One region of the Caballeronia sp. AZ1_KS37 genome, then DNA from elsewhere that is predicted to be linked to it. Evidence: predicted binding sites of a transcription regulator. Region 1 holds the regulator's gene; each other region holds the start of a gene.
The links. Region 1 encodes FliA, which starts transcription of late flagellar genes. Its sites were predicted from a motif close to CTAAAGTTTNNNNNNNNNNNGCCGNTA; they were not measured.
Positions count from the first base shown of each region.

Region 2: the regulator FliA is predicted to act here: its motif matches at 2,628-2,654, upstream of NCS00_RS10320 (DUF4088 family protein).
Region 3: the regulator FliA is predicted to act here: its motif matches at 1,714-1,740, upstream of NCS00_RS01140 (flagellin).

Region 1 is NZ_JALQDP010000024.1:147,584-151,546, forward strand. Features, by position in the region: gene NCS00_RS13955 (Rieske 2Fe-2S domain-containing protein) at 1-205, opposite strand, end outside; gene NCS00_RS13960 (GGDEF domain-containing protein) at 418-1,512, shown strand; gene NCS00_RS13965 (RNA polymerase sigma factor FliA) at 1,519-2,250, opposite strand; gene NCS00_RS13970 (MinD/ParA family ATP-binding protein) at 2,269-3,186, opposite strand; gene flhF (flagellar biosynthesis GTPase FlhF) at 3,179-3,963, opposite strand, start outside.
Region 2 is NZ_JALQDP010000013.1:86,613-90,575, forward strand. Features, by position in the region: gene NCS00_RS10300 (CreA family protein) at 44-520, shown strand; gene NCS00_RS10305 (helix-turn-helix transcriptional regulator) at 595-1,416, shown strand; gene NCS00_RS10310 (AzlC family ABC transporter permease) at 1,554-2,255, shown strand; gene NCS00_RS10315 (AzlD domain-containing protein) at 2,252-2,575, shown strand; gene NCS00_RS10320 (DUF4088 family protein) at 2,739-3,503, shown strand; gene NCS00_RS10325 (ATP-dependent helicase) at 3,512-3,963, opposite strand, start outside.
Region 3 is NZ_JALQDP010000001.1:243,569-247,531, forward strand. Features, by position in the region: gene fliD (flagellar filament capping protein FliD) at 1-250, opposite strand, end outside; gene NCS00_RS01140 (flagellin) at 453-1,613, opposite strand; gene NCS00_RS01145 (aldo/keto reductase) at 1,857-2,807, shown strand; gene rpsU (30S ribosomal protein S21) at 3,157-3,369, shown strand; gene NCS00_RS01155 (hypothetical protein) at 3,484-3,861, opposite strand; gene NCS00_RS01160 (hypothetical protein) at 3,878-3,963, opposite strand, start outside.

The DNA of each region.
Region 1 (3,963 bases):
CGTGATACGGACACACGATCTGATCGCGCATCACATGCCCGAGCGACAACTGCGCGCCCCGATGCGGACAGTAATCGCGCCACGCATGCGCCGCGCCGATGCTGTCCCGCCACACGACGATCCGCTCATCGGCCACGATGAATCCGCGCGCGCCGCCTTCCGGCACGTCTTCGCTATTGCAAACGGGCAGCCATTCGGCAGCCAAAGAAATGGATTCGTCGCGCATCGCCGTGAATGAGAAATGGACGTTCTTAAGCTGTTCTTACACGAAACACAGCGTCTTCGCAAAACGTTGCAAAATAGCGGATCGCTCGCTCGGTGCAACTCGATACCACTCCATTCAGCCGATGCCATGCGACGGGGCCGCAGTACTTGGCAGCAAGATAAAAGAAAGAAATCACCATCCAGGGGTTCAGTATGGAGCAGGCGCATCAACCGGCACGCCGGACTTATGCCTTCGCATGGTCCGAACACCGGAATCCGGAACGCGAGCAGGCCACGCTGCGGGTCTGGATGGGAGCGGTGGTTCTTCTGGCTTACGGCGTTTTCGCGTGGCTCCGCCCTTCACACGATGCCTTCCTGACCACGCGCCTCGTCGCGCTCTATGTGTCTTATGGGGCGATCACGCTTCTGATCGTCAGCCGCATGAGCGCGCCTTCTGTTGCACGCCTGACCGTCACGACCATCGCCGATCAGACGATCCTCGGGCTCGCGCTCGCCGCGGGCGGCGCAACGGCGCTGTCGCTTCTCTGGGTGATGTTCTGGTTTCTGATCGGTTCGGGATGCCGATACGGCAAGCGCACGCTCGCCGTATCGTGCGCGACGGCGCTCATCATCGTCACGGCGATGGCCGTCTGGCAGCCGTGGTGGCACGAGAATCTTCCCGCCGCGATCGGGCTCGCGCTGAGCGTACTCGGCGCATCGGTGTATCTGAGCGTGCTCGTCGATCGGCTCGGCAACGCGAATCGCGATCTAGCGCGTCAGGCATCGACCGATCCGCTCACGGGTCTGTCGAACCGGTACGCGCTGGAAAGAGTCGTCGATCGCGCGATGAACGCGCCCGAAGCCAATGGCGATCACGCCACCGCGCTCCTTCTGATCGATCTCGACGGCTTCAAGGAAGTGAACGATACCTACGGTCACGCCGTCGGCGATCTGCTGCTGCAAGCCTTCGCGGACTCGCTCGCGAAGCGCATGCGCAAGTCGGACACCATCGCGCGTCTGGGCGGCGACGAGTTCGTCGTGCTCGCGCATCAGATGCGCGACCGCGACGCCGTGTTGTCGGTGGCCGACAACATCCATTCGGCGCTCGGCGAAATTACGTCGGTGCAGGAGCGGCCGGTGTCGGTATCGGCGAGCATCGGCGCATGCCTGCTTTCGAGCGCGGCGTCCGCGCATCAAACCGGCATGACCGCCGTGCTGCGCGCCGCCGACCGCGCGATGTACCGCGCGAAAAGTCTCGGCGAAGGGAAAACGGTCTTCGCCGAGACGCGGGACTTCGAGATCAGCTAGAGAACGTCAGGCCTCGACGCTCGTCCACGCCTGCTCGCGCAGCTTCGTGCGCAGACGCGCGACCGCCTGGCTGTGCAACTGACACACGCGCGACTCGCTCACTTCCATCACCGCGCCGATTTCGCGCAGGTTCAGGCCGCGTTCGTAATAGAGGCTCATCAGGAGCTTCTCGCGCTCGGGCAGCTTGTCGATGGCTTCGATCAGCGCGCCGCGAAGGCTGTCGTCGAGCAGCGCGGACAGCGGATCCGAACGATCGACGCAATAGCGGTCGAGGAACGGCTCGTCGTCGGCGGAGCGATCGAAGTCTTCGTAATAGATCAGCTGGCTGCCGTGCAGGTCCTGAAGCATCGACTGATATTCGTCGAGCGGCATCTTCATGTGTTCGGCGATTTCCTGCTCGCTCGCCGCGCGGCCGAGGTTCTGCTCGACCTTGTGCACCGCCGATTCCACTTCGCGCGACGTCTTGCGCATGCTGCGCGGCAGCCAGTCGTTCGCGCGGAGCTCATCCAGCATCGCGCCGCGGATGCGCTGGCTCGCATATGTTTCGAACTGCGCGCCCTGATCTTCCTTGTAGCGGCTCGCCGCGTCCAGCAGGCCGATCATGCCGGCCTGAATGAGATCGTCGAGATCGACGCTCGCCGGCATCTTGGCGACGAGTTGGAGCCCCAGCCGTCGAACGAGCGGTGCGTATTTCGTCAGCACTTCCGACTGTGAGAGTTTGCCTTGGGCGTTATACATCTTGGTCACCTATCTTGATCACATCGACGCCGTGCTGCTCAATGCAAAGTCGTGAAGCGCAGCCGCACGATGCGACGCCTCCCGCGCGCCCTGTACAGAGTCGCTAACCGGATTTCGCGCGTCGGCCTGGCCGCCCGCATCGCGCATATAAGGCGCGGGGCGCATCGGCCAGTGCAGGAGCTCCGCCGCGATTGCGCGGTAGTCGCGCGCCGCGGCCGTGGCCGGGAACGCTTCGACTGCGCAGCGTGAGAGTTCCATCGCCCGAGCGACGCGCGCATCCTCGGACACATATCCCGCCTGCACGAGCGACACGGCCAGATACCGGCTCGCGACGCCCGACAGGTTGTCGAACGCGACCGCCGCGTCGGCCGGGTTCTGCACGTGATTGACGAGCACGCGGAACTGGCCGATCGCATGGGCGTAGTGCAGTCGTTTCATGCACGCATACGCCTCGGTGATCGCCGACGCGGCTACCCGCGTCACAATAAGAAAGTCATGCGCCTGCGCCGCGAGCGTCGACAGCGCGCCGTGGCGATCGAGTTGCGCATCGATCAGCACGATGTCCGCCGGACCGTCGAGCAGCGCGCGGCATTGCGCGGCATCGTGAACGATGCGTTCGTCGCGCGGCGCGGCCATCAGCGAGAAGCCGAACGGCGTGCGCTCGACGGCATCGCCGAGCATGCGCCGGCCCGACATCACCGAGGCGAGCGCGCCCGCGTCTTCGGTGCCCACGAGACGGCTCACCGATCCCGCGTTGCGGTGCTCGTCGATCACGAGCACGTCCTTGCCGTGGATGGAAAGCGCCGCGCCGAGATTCACCACCGCCGACGTGCATCCGATGCCCGCCGGTGCGCCCGCGACCGCCACCACGCGCGAACCGGCGCGCGTAAGGAGCCGTCGCAGGCCTTCCGCCTGGTCGAGCACGAACTTATCCAAAGTGCACCTCATGCAGTTCGGTCGTGGCGCGCGCGGACAACGCGGACAGCAGCGCAGGCGTTTCTTCGTCTTGCGGCACGAAGGGCGAGTTGTCGCGCGGGATGCAGAACGCGCTCTTGATGAGAAACCGCTTGGTCGCGACGTACAGGTTCTCCGGCACTTTCTGACCGGTCGACACGTAATGCACCGGCAGCTTGTAGCGGATGACCGTATCGAGCACGCCGCCGAGATTCGTCGCTTCGTCGAGCTTGGTCAGGATGCAGCCCGCGAGCGGCGGCTGGTCCGCCGCGCTCTTGTAGGCCTGCACGACTTCGTTGAGCGTGTCGCCGTGGCTCGTCGCGTTGAGCAGCAGGATGCGCTGCACCGGATGACCCGCGCCGCACAGCATCGCGATCTGATCCGAGACCATGCGATCGCGCTGGCTCATGCCGATCGTGTCGATCAGCACGATATGTTTGTTGCGGAGTTCCGAAAGCGCGAGTTGCAGGTCCGCGCCGTCCTTCACCGCGTGAACCGACACACCGAGAATCTTGCCGAAAATGCGCAGTTGCTCGTGCGCGCCGATACGGTAGCTGTCGGTCGTGAGCAGCGCGACCTTGCTTGCGCCGAAGCGCATCACGCAGCGCGCGGCAAGCTTGGCCGTCGTGGTCGTCTTGCCGACGCCAGTCGGGCCCATCAGTGCGAACACGCCGCCGCGTTCCATCAGCGCGTCTTCGCTGTCCATCACCGGAATGTTCGATTCGAGCACCTGCTGCACCCACTCGAGCGCGCCTTCGA
Region 2 (3,963 bases), on a different contig from region 1:
GTCGATACAATACGACGCCCTTTCTCTTTTCCGAAGGATGACGATGAACCGCTCCGTCCTCGCGCTCGCCGCATCGCTCGCACTTTTCTCCGGCGCCGGACTCGCGCACGCGGAGGAAATCGCGAGCGTCAACACCAACTTCCGCTTCACCGGATCGGACCGCGTGACCGTCGATGCGTACGACGATCCGCTCGTCCAGGGCGTCACCTGCTATGTGTCCCGCGCGCGCACGGGCGGCGTGAAAGGCACGCTGGGCATCGCCGAAGATCCGACCGAAGCGTCGATCGCGTGCCGCCAGGTCGGGCCGATCAAGATCGCCGAACCGCTCAAGCAGAAAACCGACGTGTTCTCGGCCGGCATGTCCTTCATCTTCAAGACGCTGCATGTGGTGCGCGTCGTCGATACGAAACGCAATACGCTCGTCTATCTGACTTACAGCGACCGCATCGCGACCGGCAGCCCGAAAAACAGCGTGACGGCGGTTCCGATACCCGAGGGCACGACCATACCGGTGAAGTGACACGCAACTGTCCGGCCGGGCGCGAAGCAAAGTTGTAAACTGGGCGATTCCGCTTATCTCAGAATTGCTCGATCATGCACGCCGACCGTTTCCGCAATGCCGCACGCTACTGGCGCTCGCCGCTCGTGCCGGACGCGGACATGGTCACGGCCGAATACTACGATCACGAATTCTCGCCGCACTGGCATGACGCCTATACGGTGCCCGTGATCGAGGCCGGCGCGGAGTGCTTCGACTATCGCGGCGCGCATCACGTCGCCGAAGCCGGTTCGGTGCCGGTGATCAATCCCGGCGAAGTGCATACCGGCGCGCGGGCCGTCGATGCGGGCTGGCGCTATCGCGTGTTCTATCTGCCGGTGCCGTTCGTCGAAACGCTCGCGCGCGACCTGTCGGGGCGGCCGGAATCGTCGCCGTGGTTTCCGGATGAAATCATCCGCGATCCCGATCTCGCGCGGCGTTTGCAGATCGCGCATCGCCTGCTGGAAAACGGCGCCGACCCGCTCGCCGCGGAACTGGCGCTCGTCGATGCAGTGACGACGCTGCTCGGACGCCACGCGCTCGAACGTCCGCGCATCGCGCCGCTCGCCGCCGACGCGCACCGCGTCACGACGATGAAATCCCGCCTCGCCGACGATCTCCTCGAACCCGTCACGCTCGCCGAACTCGCGCAGACGGTCGGTCTCTCGACCTTCCACGCGGCGCGCCTCTTCACGCGCGAAACCGGTCTTGCGCCGCATGCGTGGCGCAATCAGCTGCGGATCGTGCGCGCGCTGCCGGCGTTGCGCGCGGGCGCATCCGTGACGGATGTCGCGGCGGCGAGCGGTTTCACGGATCAGAGTCACTTCACGCGCCATTTCAAGCGCACGTTCGGCGTGCCGCCCGGCCGCTGGCGTTAGGCGGTCCGGCCTCGGGAAAGCGCAAGAACGTACAAGCATTCTCATCGACGTTTTGCGTATCCTCGCTTCCATAGGAGGAAATCTTGAAAGCAACACCTTTGCGCGAATTCGCCGCCGGCGCACGCGACACCATCCCGATGATGATCGGCGCCGCGCCCTTCGGCGTGATCTTCGGCACGCTCGTCACCGCAAGTCCGCTCACGCTCTGGCACGGCCAGTTGATGTCGCTCGTCGTGTTCGCGGGCTCGGCGCAGTTCATCGCGGTCGGCCTGATCGCGTCGCACGCGAGCTTCGCCGTCATTCTGGCGACGACGCTCGTCGTCAATCTGCGTCATGTGCTCTATTCCGCGACGCTCGCGCCGTATGTCGCGCATCTGCCGCGCCGCTGGCGCTGGGCGCTCGCGGGCATGCTCACCGACGAAGTTTTCGCCGTCGCCTACGCGCACTATCGGAAGCGCGCGCCGGGCGAGATCGGGCCGCACTACTTCTTCGGCTCCGGCGTCGCGATGTATCTGAACTGGCAGTTGTGGACGCTCCTCGGCCTCCTGTTCGGCGCCGCGTTTCCCGGACTGAAATCGCTCGGGCTCGACTTCGCGATGGTCGCGACGTTCATCGCGATCGTCGTGCCGCAGCTCGTCGCCGTGCGTTTCGTCGCGGCGGCGCTCGCATCGGGCGTGCTGTCGTTCGCGTGGCAAGGCTGGCCGTACAAGCTCGGCCTGCTCGCGGCGGTGTTCGTCGGCGTGGCCGTCGGCATGGTGCTCACGCTGATGGAAAACCGTCCGCAAGCGAAGGGCCACGCGAAACATCGTCTGAAGAACGCGAAGGAGCGCACGCAATGAACTACGTCACGCTGATCTTCGGCATGGCGGCCGTTACGTTTGCGATCCGCGCCGCCGTGTTCGTGCTGGGCGAACGCCTGCCCTTTCCGCCGATCGTCCGCACCGCGCTTTCGTTCGTGCCGGTGACGGTGCTCACCGCGATCATCGTGCCGATGACCGTCTCGCCGCACGGTAACGGCGCGGAAATCACCTGGCGCAATCCGCAGCTCGTGGCTGCGATCGTCGCGATCATCGTTTGCGCGTTCACGAAACGGCCGCTTTTGACGATTGCCGTGTCGCTCGCGGTGTTTTTCGCGTGGCAGTTCGCCGTGCTGCGCTAAACGTTTTCTCTCCATCAGCCGTTAAACGGCTTTCAAAGAGCATCGAAGAATCCTCAAGTTCCCGAAGCGCGCGCCGATAACAGAAACGAATGGACTCCGCCTGAGACGCGGCGCCGACAGCTTTTCCCGCCTTCGGAGACCGAAGGCGGAACCGGGAACCAACATGCGTCAAATCACCTTATCGTTACGCGACGAGACCATCGCTTCGCTGCAGCGCGATTTCGAAGCGTTCACGCGTCTGTCGCTGAAGCTGGATCCGCAATTCGTCACGCCTTCGTTCGAGGACTTCCTGCGCGCGAAGCTCCTGGACAACAACACGCCGCTCACCGAGCAGGCGGTGCAGCGCATGCTCACGCACGGCCAGTACGCGTGGGCGAAGCGCGCGCTCGACAAGGAGTTTCCGGATGTCGTCGAGATCCTGATCCGGCAGGCGGCCGAGCACGGCTTCGCGTTCGCGATCCGCGCGGACTGGACCGCCGAGGATCTCGTCAAGGCATCGCGCGCGTGGGCGACGGCGATCGTCACCGAAGCGGACGGCGACGTATCGCAAGTCGACATGCTCGCCTCGCAGATCAAATCGGCGGCGGCGGATATTCGCGAAGTCGAGGAAAAGATGCAGACGCCCGCATGGCGTCTCGCCGATTCGCTACGTCAGCGCGTGTATGAAACCAAGATTTCGGTGGAGACGAGCATCGGTTCGACCGCGCGCGAGAAGCTCGGCGAACTGCGCTGCCTGCTGCGGCTCGGCATCTTCTATGGCTCGATCCAGAAGCAGGAAGCGCAGCAAGTGCTGGAATATCTGCGCTCGCTGCGGCCCGAGCTTTTCGTCGAAGAGCCTTACGACGGCTACACACGCTTCGCAGCATGGCTGCGCAGCATCTTCTCGCCGTCGCCGCGCGCGCCGCGTGCATCGCGCGCGCAGCGCTGAGATTCAGGTCAGTCCCACATTCCCTTTAGGCGCGCCGCGATATCGATCTTCGCTTTCGCGGCCGCAGCCAGCCCCGCCGCCGTCGGCGCAGCGGGCGCGATGACGGGCGGCCACGCGGCCGCTTCGAAGTTCTGCATCAGATGCGGCGGAATGAAACGCGTGCGCTGCGCCCATACGTGACGGTCGCCGAGATGCGTCTGGTTGTACACGTAGAAGCGCTGCGGCGTGATGATGTGCAGGTCTTCCTTCGCGCGCGTCATCGCGACGTATAACAGCCGCCGTTCCTCGTCGAGTTCTTCGTCGCTGCCCGTGCCGAGATCGGACGGAATGCAGCCGTCGACGCCGTTCAGCACGAACACGTTGCGCCATTCCTGGCCCTTCGCCGAATGGATCGTCGAGAGAATCAGATAGTCTTCGTCGAGCAGCGGCACGCCGGATTCGTCGCTGGTCGCGTCGGGCG
Region 3 (3,963 bases), on a different contig from region 1:
AGAGCGCCGACGACAGCGTGCCGATCGCCGAGAGCTTCGTGTTGTCGTTCGATTGCGCGGCGGCGAGCGATGCGCTCTGGCCGGCCGTTTTCGCGTTGACCATCGCGGTAACGAGCGCGTTGACGTCCATCGACGAGTTGCCCGTCGCGCCGCTGATGATGGATTGCGCTGCTTCGGCAAGCGCCGCGTTCGCGGACGCCTGGGTCTGCGCGGCGGTCGCCGCCGTGGTGGCCGTACTGATCGTGGACATCGGGTAACTCCGTGTATCGCGCTGTCGCCTGATTGCGCGTGATCGCAGTCAACTGCTCGTTGCGGGAAACAAACTCTTGCGTGTGCGCTCGTGAACGCGGGCGCACACGCAAGAGATCGAAACGTGGTTTCGTCGCCGGGACGGCCCGACGCCGGATCTTCGGGATGAAGATCCGGCGTCGGGTGCTACCTTGGCGTACCGCTTAGCCGAGGAGCTTCAGAACTTGCTGCGGCAGGGAGTTCGCTTGCGCGAGCACCGAGATACCAGCCTGTTGCAGCACTTGAGCCTTGCTGAGGTTCGCCGTTTCCTGCGCGAAGTTCGCGTCGGTGATCTGCGACTGAGCCGACGACAGGTCGGTCGATTCAGCTTGCTGCGACGAAGCGATTGCGCTCAGACGGTTCTGGGCTGCACCCAGCGTTGCCTGCACGTTGTTCAGCGTCTGCAGTGCGTTGTCGATCGAGACCAGCGCGACGTTGGCGCCCGTCGTGGTGCTGATGTCGAGGTTCGCGACCGTGTCCGGCTTGTTGATCTTGTTGATCGACGCGTTGAGGGTGGTGATCGCGGAGCTCACGGATGCGCCCATCGAACCGGCAATGCTCGTGCTGAACGTCAGCGTGTTTTCGTGCGGTGCTGCAGCCGTGCCCGTGCCTGCGGTGCCCGAGCCGAAGATGGCCGTGACGGCCGTCGAGCTCAGCGCGACGTTGTTCTGGTCGGTGAACGAGAAGCCGCCCTTGCCGTCCGACAGCACGTTGATCGAGGTGATCGTCGCGCCGGAAGAGGCGTAGGCGCCGCTCGACGACAGCGACAGGTTCGAGAACGTGCCGAGCGTGTTGCCCTTCTGCACCATGCCGCCGCCGAGCGAGTTCGCGCCCATGTCTTGGCTCAGGTCCAGATTGATCGTCTGACCGACGTTCGCGCCGACCTGGAAGCTCAGGCTGCCAGCCGAACCGTCAAGAATGTTGCGGCCGTTGTACGTCGTTTGCGAAGCGATACGGTTCACTTCGGCGATCTGCTGCGAAACTTCCTTCTGCAGCGAAGCCTGGTCGCTCGACGAGAGCGAGCCGCTCGCGGCTTGCACGGCCAGCGTACGGATACGCTGCAGGCTGGAGGTCATCGACGAAAGCGCGCTCGAAGCCGTCTGGGCAATCGACACACCGTCGTTCGCATTCGAAACGCCCTGGTTCAGGCCGTTGATCTGCGTTTGCATCCGGTTCGAGATCGCGAGACCTGCTGCGTCGTCAGCAGCGCTGTTGATGCGCTTGCCCGACGAGAGGCGGGTGATCGCCGAAGACAGCGCGCTTTGCGTGCCGTTGAGGTTCTGCTGTGCAACCAGCGAGTTGATGTTGCTGTTGATACCGATCATTTTGTTCTCTCCTGGGAGACTGTATCTGGCTTTGGCTAAAGCACCGAGTAAGTTGCCTGGCGGTCCTGCGCTCGGTGATAGCCGGCCGCCTACTTGTGGTTATCGGGCCCCTCGAAAAAAACTTAAGGCCCGCGCAAACGATTTGTGTAACGAATTCTGTTGCGAGGCCGCGAAGCCTTGCCCGGCAAGGCGCCGATTTCGCGCGTATGCTTTTTGGTCCCTCTAGACGCATTCGGAGCGCACATGCAGACACGCAATATCGGCACATCGGAACTGAAAGTTGCGCCGCTCGTCTTCGGCGGCAACGTGTTCGGCTGGACTGCCAACGAGCGCACGTCGTTCTCGATCCTCGACGCGTTCGTCGACCACGGCCTGAATTTCATCGATACGGCCGACGTCTATTCCGCCTGGGTCGACGGGCATCAGGGCGGCGAATCGGAGACGATCATCGGCAAGTGGTTCAGGGAAAGCGGCAAGCGCCACCAGGTCGTGCTCGCGACGAAAGTCGGCAAGCTGTCCACGCGCGCCGGGCTCTCGGCGGCGAACATCGCGGCGGCCGTCGACGATTCGCTGCGGCGTCTCAAGACCGATTACATCGACGTCTATTTCTCCCATTACGACGACGAAACCACGCCGCTCGACGAAACCCTCGACGCGTATCAGACGCTCATCAAGGCGGGGAAGGTGCGGGTGATCGGCGCGTCGAACTACACGGGCGAGCGGCTCGAAGAGGCGTTGAAAGTCGCGAAGGATTCGGGCTTGCCGGCGTATCAGATTCTGCAACCCGAATACAACCTCTACGACCGCGAGGGCTACGAGACCGGTCTCGAACCGGTGGCAGAACAGCACAAGATCGCCGTCGTGCCGTATTACGCGCTCGCGAGCGGCTTTCTGTCGGGCAAATATCGGTCGAAGGCGGACACGCAGCACAAGGCGCGCGGCTCGCGCGTCGAAAAGTATCTGACGCCGCGCGGCCTCGAGATTCTCGACGCGCTCGACGAAGTCGCGAAACGCAACGACACGACGCCCGCGACGGTCGCGCTCGCGTGGATGATCGCGCGCCCGAGCGTGACGGCGCCGATCGCCAGCGCCACGTCGGTCGCGCAACTGGAGAGCTTGGCCGCCGCGACGCGCCTGCAACTCGCAGCCGACGATATCCATCTGCTCGACGAAGCCAGCGCGTGGCAGAAATAGTTCTGTTGCATCAATGAGTTGGCCGGCGCGCGGGAGTTGGCAATGGCGCGGTGTTCTGGTAACATCGCGCCCGAATCGAGAAATGTGCCCGATTTCCTGCCTTCGCCGCTGAAAATGACAACGTCAACCAACAGCGGCGAACGGCTCTGAAACGCGCCTTCGTGTGGTTCTTTCGAAAGCGCCTGCCGCTTCCGCGGCTGAATCTCAACGCTCTCTTTTCCGGCCTCCGTGGCCGCTTTGCTCGTGTCCGTCGCGCCGTTCTCACGTCCGGCGGACGATCGGAGTGCCGGGGCGCGGCAACTCGCAGTCGTCGCGCGCTTGAAAATACGTTTAGCAAACCAGGATTTACATGACCACTATCGTCCTCAAAGAAAACGAGCCGTTCGATGTCGCGATTCGGCGTTTCCGCCGCACCATCGAGCGCAATGGCTTGATCGCCGAACTGCGCGAGCGCCAGTCGTACGAAAAGCCGACCACCGAGCGCAAGCGCAAGAAGGCCGCCGCTGTCGCGCGCCTGCGCAAGCGCCTGCGCAGCCAGATGCTGCCGAAGAAGATGCACTAAGCGTCTTGTTCGGGCGAGGGTTTTCGGATCCTCGCGCCGAACGGCAAAACGGCGGTGCGACCCGTAAGGGCGCACCGCCGTTTTCGTTTCTATTGCCTTTTTTAGCGAGGGCGTTCAGACGAACGCGTGACGCCTGCCAAGCGCCGCGAGCAACGCCGGCCACTCTTCGATTTCGGCGTAGTCGTGAACTTCCTCCAGCTCGATCAGCAGATCGATGATGTTCGGATCGTAGGCATTCACGTTCGATGCGTAGAGCGCCCGCAGCAGACCGCCGTCCCGCGCATGCCGATAGTAGGAAATGCCGACGCCTTCCAGCTCCGGCTCGTACACATCGTCGCGCACGAGCGACCCGATCGCGCACTTGCGGCCTTCCGGACTGCGAAGCCTGCACGAACCGTTGTCGTCTTCCGAGACCGCGCGCTGCGTCAGCAAGTGCTCGCTGACGCGCTCGTAAATGTCCTTCGGGCTCAACATCGTAATAGGGCTCAACATCACAGCACCTGCAATATCACGCGGCCGTTTTAAGAAGTTCGGCTGACAACCCGAACTGACGCGCGATCGACGTCAAACGCTCGCGCCATTCCCGTTTGCCGA